2 linked regions of the Formosa sp. Hel1_33_131 genome follow. The protein of the gene in region 1 binds, or shares a complex with, the protein of each later gene. Links are inferred from orthologs where the notes say so. Each region holds a gene or a part of one and is shown in the gene's direction. Other genes may lie near its edges. The genes, in order: trxA and trxB.

Evidence for each region.
Region 2: the proteins of trxA (region 1) and trxB are in contact, whole or in part, in a crystal structure (PDB 1F6M), measured with the Escherichia coli proteins. The link is inferred for Formosa sp. Hel1_33_131 from one-to-one orthologs.

What each region holds. Positions count from the first base shown.
Region 1 is NZ_CP017260.1:2,049,017-2,052,180, forward strand. Bases 85-2,912 are described here. They hold trxA (thioredoxin), read left to right. Parts: upstream 85-1,253; coding sequence 1,254-1,571; downstream 1,572-2,912. Other genes in these bases: dnaE (DNA polymerase III subunit alpha), read left to right, coding at 85-1,129; FORMB_RS09460 (DUF58 domain-containing protein), read left to right, coding at 1,638-2,567. Also shown: more of dnaE, read left to right, coding at 1-84; FORMB_RS09470 (Fic family protein), read left to right, coding at 3,117-3,164. UniProt on the Escherichia coli protein: Participates in various redox reactions through the reversible oxidation of its active center dithiol to a disulfide and catalyzes dithiol-disulfide exchange reactions.
Region 2 is NZ_CP017260.1:146,759-149,932, reverse strand. The notes cover bases 7-2,844. They hold trxB (thioredoxin-disulfide reductase), read left to right. Parts: upstream 7-869; coding sequence 870-1,820; downstream 1,821-2,844. Other genes in these bases: pheT (phenylalanine--tRNA ligase subunit beta), read right to left, coding at 1,821-2,844; udk (uridine kinase), read right to left, coding at 104-709; FORMB_RS00720 (FtsB family cell division protein), read right to left, coding at 7-104. Outside these bases: more of FORMB_RS00720, read right to left, coding at 1-6; more of pheT, read right to left, coding at 2,845-3,174.

The sequences.
Region 1 (3,164 bases):
GCAAGTGACCTTCTTTATGGAAGAATGTAAACGTATGAAATTAAATGTATTGGGGCCGGATGTCAATGAGAGTTATTATAAATTTTCAGTAAATCAAGACAATGCAGTACGTTTTGGAATGGGTGCCATAAAAGGCGTGGGTCATGGAGCAGTAAAAACCATTGTGGAAGAACGTAAAAATGAAGGGCCGTACAAGTCTATTTTTGATTTGGCAAAACGCATCGATTTAAGAGCAGCCAATAAAAAAGCATTTGAAAACTTAGCCAATGCTGGCGGATTTGATTGTTTTCCAAACACCCATCGAGCACAGTATTTTCAGGACGAAGGAGATGGAGTGACCTTCTTAGAAAAAACCATTAAATATGCCAATCGCTATCAAGAAAATAAAAACTCGGCGCAAGTCAGTTTGTTTGGAGAATCGAGCGATGTTCAGATAGAAGAACCCGAAATTCCGCCTTGTGAAACATGGGGAACGATGGAAAAACTCGCCCGAGAAAAAGAAGTCGTAGGAATTTATATTTCTGGACATCCTTTGGATGATTTTAAACTCGAAATGCAAAATTTCTGTAATGGCGATATTTCTGTGTTTCGTGACATGCCAACTTTTATAAATAAAGAAATTTCTTTTGGAGGTGTGGTGACCGATGTGCAGCACCGTGTGAGCAAACAAGGAAAAGGCTGGGGCACGTTTGTCATAGAAGATTATATGAACACCCACGAATTTCGAATCTTTGGGGAAGAGTATTTGAAATTTAAACACTTTTTGATGCATAATAATTTTGTGTTTGTGCGCGCCTTAATTAAAGAAGGTTGGACCAATCGGGATACGGGGGCTAAGGGCGATCCGCGCTTGCAATTCAATAGTTTTCAGCTGCTTCATGACATCATGGAGTCCTATGCTAAAAAACTATCCATCCAATTAAATATAAAAGAAATCTCCGAAGAAAAAATTCAAAGCATTAAAGAACTTCTACAAATGCACTCGGGAAATCACAACCTGAAATTTGTAGTTTATGACGATGAGGAGGAGTTGAAATTAGAAATGAGCAGTCGCTTACAAAAAATTAAAATATCGCAAGAATTGTTGGAAGAATTGAAAGCGCAAGAGGTGTTTTATAAATTAAATTAAGGGTTTATAGCAATCTACAATCCAATCATAAGTAAAACAAATCGTGCCCCGCTGTGATTTAGTTATATTTTTAATTAATTTTGTGACTCAGTAATTAATAACTATCATTTAAAATAATAATATTATGGCATTAGAAATCACAGACGCGAATTTTGAAGAAACAGTTTTAAAAAGTACAAAACCTGTCTTGGTTGATTTTTGGGCAGCATGGTGCGGTCCTTGTCGAATGGTAGGGCCTATCATCGAAGAAATCAGTACAGAATATGGCGACAAAGCTGTTGTAGGAAAAGTAGATGTCGATGCAAACCAAGAATTTGCAGCTAAATATGGCGTGCGAAATATTCCAACGGTGTTGGTATTTCAAAACGGTGAAGTTGTAGGGCGTCAAGTAGGGGTTTCTCCAAAAAACGTTTATACTGAAGCGATTGATGCCTTGTTGTAAAACATCTTTTAAAAAGAATATTAAAAAGGTTTGTCTTATTGGCAAACCTTTTTTAGTTTAGAGCCTATGGATATTCAAAAGGAATTACAAGAAGCCTCCGGGTTTTTAAACTTTGATTTATTAGCTAAATCCATTGTAGAGGGCTTTATTTCTGGCATGCATAAAAGTCCTTTTCATGGGTTTTCGGCGGAATTTGCCGAGCATAAAATTTACAACAATGGCGAAAGTACGCGCCATATCGATTGGAAGTTGTTTGCCAAAACCGACAAACTGTACACCAAACGCTATGACGAAGAAACCAACTTGCGTTGTCATTTGATTGTCGATAATAGCAGCTCTATGCATTATCCGAAATGCAATCAACCCTCCATCAACCAATTAAATAAAGTTAGTTTTTCAGCTTTGGCGGCTGCGGCGATGATGCAGCTTCTAAAAAAACAACGCGATGCGGTGGGTCTGAGCGTCTATTCAGATGCCATTGACTACTACGCCCCAGAAAAAGGGAGTGAACGCCACCATCAAATGCTTATGGACCGTTTAAACACCACGGTGAGTAGCCCTCAAAAGGAAGTAGGCACCAAAACATACGAGGTCTTGCATGAAATTGCTGAAAAGCTTCACCGCCGTTCCTTGATTTTTTTGTTTACAGATATGTTTCAGTCTGATCAGGAGCAGGAACAACTGTTTGAAGCGCTGCGTCATTTAAAATATAACAAGCACGAATTGGTGTTATTTCATGTTTATGACAAAGCCACGGAGTATAATTTTAAATTTGACAATGCACCCAAGCGCTTTGTGGATGTGGAAACTGGCGGGTCTGTGGATTTGTATCCAGAATCAGTTCAAGCCAATTACGAGGCTGCTATAGCGTCCTATTTCAAGGACTTACGTTTGAAGTGTGGGCAGTATAAAATCAATTATGTAGGGGTCGATATTCAAGAAGGATTCGACAAAATCCTGACCACGTATATGGTGGAGCGACAGAAATTTATTTAATTTTCATTTTAGTTGAAAATAAAGTCAAAAATAGTTGTGTAATGAAAAATGCAGTGTATATTTGCAACCGCAATAACGCAACGGTTTGGTAGTTCAGTTGGTTAGAATACCTGCCTGTCACGCAGGGGGTCGCGGGTTCGAGTCCCGTCCAGACCGCTAAGTATCTTTCAAAAGATGCATATAGTAAATAAGACGTTGTGTTGTGATAATCAAATGATTATCCGTGGTTTGTGACAAACCAGTGAGAAGCTTTCCTGAAAATGGAGGGCTTTTTTTATTTTGTACAGTCTTTGTACAGTGAAATAATGTCTATTTCCATTTTACAATCTTCGAAGTAGTATGCTTATATTATAGATGAATTTTAGTCTATTGAGAGATCCTCTCCGTGAAATTTAGCATTATTTATATTGGGTTTACAACGATATATTATATATTTGCACTAATTAATAATAATCACACAGCGTTAATTAATAACTATAACACAACATCAAATAATAATAATCACACAACAGTAATTAATAATATTGTCACGAATTTAATTTAAAAAAAATGGCAACTCCAGGAGAGAAATTAGCAAAATCATTAGAAAAACTAAAG
Region 2 (3,174 bases), 1.9 Mb from region 1 along the record:
GCATCAAAAACCACCATCCATACAATAAACACGATCAATATAAGAAAATAAATGTTCTTAAAAGGCTTCAATAGTTTCAAAAAACGGTTGGATTTCTTTAGCATTAGAGTTGATCGTTTATGATTGATTTCACAACATTTACTGCGACTGTATTGTAATGATTGTTTGGAATGATAATATCTGCAAATGCTTTCATTGGTTCAATAAACTGTTGATGCATGGGTTTCAGCGTTGTTTGGTAACGTTCCAAAACTTCGTCTAAATCTCTTCCGCGCTCGGCGATATCTCTTTTTAAACGGCGCATTAAGCGCTCGTCACTATCTGCATGAACAAATATTTTTATATCAAATAGTGATCGTAACTCAGTATTAGATAAAATTAAAATCCCTTCCACAATCACTACTTTTTTAGGTTCTGTAATTGTGGTTTCACCAGTTCGGTTATGCGTTTTAAAGGAATATACGGGTTGGTTGACGTTCTCCCCTTTTTTTAAAGCTTTTAAGTGCGATTCAAGGAGTTCAAAATCAATCGATTTTGGGTGGTCAAAATTAATCTTACAACGTTCTTCAAAGGTTAGATGAGATGTTTCTTTATAATAAGAATCTTGAGAAATCACTTGAACTTCTCCTGCTGGAAATTCTGATAAAATTTGATTTACTACCGTCGTTTTTCCACTTCCTGTTCCACCACCAATACCAATAATCAACATAACGCTCGCTTTTGAATTTCTAACAAAGTTAAGATTATTTTACTGTTTTTTGTTTATAGAGGAATAATATTAATAAATCTACAAGTTAATAAAAACTGTTGATAACTTCCCGTTCGAATTTTATGTAAAACGCCTATTTTTGTATCCTAAATTTTAAACTATGTCTGATACTATAGAGTCTGTAAAATGTTTGATTATTGGATCTGGCCCTGCGGGCTACACTGCTGCTATCTATGCGGCACGAGCCAATATGTTTCCTGTATTATACCAAGGAACACAACCTGGAGGTCAATTAACAACTACCAATGAAGTGGAGAATTTCCCTGGCTATCCAGATGGAATTACGGGTCCTGCAATGATGCTAGAATTACAAGCACAAGCGGAACGCTTTGGAACAGATGTAAGAGATGGATGGGTGACTAAAGTTGATTTTTCTGGACCCATTCATAAAGTTTGGATTAATGGGACAAAGGAAATTCACTGTGAAACGATTGTTATTTCTACAGGTGCTACGGCTAAATATTTAGGTTTAGAGTCTGAACAAAAATACTTAAAACTTGGAGGCGGTGTTTCTGCTTGTGCGGTTTGTGATGGATTCTTTTACAGAAATCAAGAAGTTGTGATTGTTGGGGCAGGGGATTCTGCTTGTGAAGAAGCACATTACTTATCCAAGCTTTGTACGAAAGTTACCATGTTGGTGCGTCGTGATGAATTTAGAGCTTCCAAAATTATGGCGAACCGTGTGAAAAACACTGAAAATATCGAAATATTATTCAATACAGAAACCGATGAAGTTTTAGGTGACGGTCAAGTTGTGACGGGAGTGCGAGCAAAAAATAACAAAACAAATGCGTTGATAGATATTCCAGCAACTGGATTTTTTGTGGCGATTGGTCATAAACCAAATACCGATATTTTTCAGGGCTTTCTAAACTTAGATGAAACAGGTTATATTATCAACACTCCAGGCTCTTCAAAAACAAACATTGATGGCGTTTTTGTGAGTGGCGATGCTGCAGATCATGTGTACAGACAAGCAGTAACGGCTGCAGGAACAGGCTGTATGGCCGCCTTAGATGCAGAACGTTATTTGGCTTCTAAAGAAGGATAATTAACGCAGTTCAGCACTTAATTCCGATTCAAAACGCTTTTGGATTTTCGACATTATTTTGTCAATTTGAACATCTGTGAGCGTTTTGTTTTTATCTTGTAGTGTGAAACTAACCGCATAACTTTTTTTGCCTTCGGCTAATTTATCTCCTGTATACACATCAAATAGATTGATGTCTTTTAAGAAATTATTTTCCGTTTGTTTGGCTAATTTAAAAATGCTCTCAAAAGTAACGTCTTCATTGATTAACAATGAAAAATCACGTTTGACTTCTGGGTATTTAGAAATATCCTTAAATTTAATTGTTTGTTGATTGATGACTTTTAGTAAGTTATCCCAATTAAAATCAGCACAAAATACGCTTTGAGAGATTCCAAAAGATTTTAGTGTCGAGGCTTTTAAACTTCCAAACTCAACTAAAGAATGTTTTCCGACACTCAGTTGTTGCCCTTCGCTAAATACATCGTTAGTCAAAGGCGCACTTTTAAGTTTTTGAATTCCTAAACGTTCAAATACTGCTGTAACCAATCCTTTTAAATAGAAATAATCAACGACCGTTTCCGTTGTATTCCAACGTTTTTCGGTTTTATTTCCAGTGACAAAAATAGAAAGGTGGTTAAGCTCTTCTTTGTTCGCTTCAAAATTGTGATAGGTTTTACCAAATTCAAAAAGTTTTAAATCGCTTTGTTGTCTGTTGATGTTAAACGCAATAGATTCTAAACCAGAGAAAATTAAGGATTGACGCATCACTGATAAATCCGTACTTAATGGATTTAATATTTTAACCTCATGGGTCTGTTCCAATTGATCGCTAAAAGCCGTGTATTTATCTGAAGTCAATGAGTTATTTAGGATTTCATAAAACCCTTGTCCAACAAGTTGATTCGCAATTATATTTTCAATTTTATAGCTTTCAAATTTAGAAGTATTCGAAATCGAAGCATTTAATTTATTGGTAATTCCGATGTTGTTATACCCATAAACTCTTAGAATTTCTTCAATGACATCCACCTCACGTTGGACATCATTTCTGTATGCAGGGATGGTCAATCCTAAGCCGCTTTCAGTCACATTATTCACTTTTATTTCTAAAGCGCTCAGAATACTTTTGATGGTTTCTTTTGGAAGTTCTTCTCCAATTAATTGATTTGTTTTTTCAAAAGTCAAAAAGACTTGAGCATCTTCAATTTTATTTGGATATTCGTCGATCAGATCACTTGTTATTTTTCCACCAGCAATTTCGATAATTAACAATGCGGCTCTTTTGAGCGCATATTTAGTAATATTTGGATCGATACCACGTTCAAATCTGAAAGAGGCATCAGTATTGAGTGCATGTCTCTTGGCTGTTTTC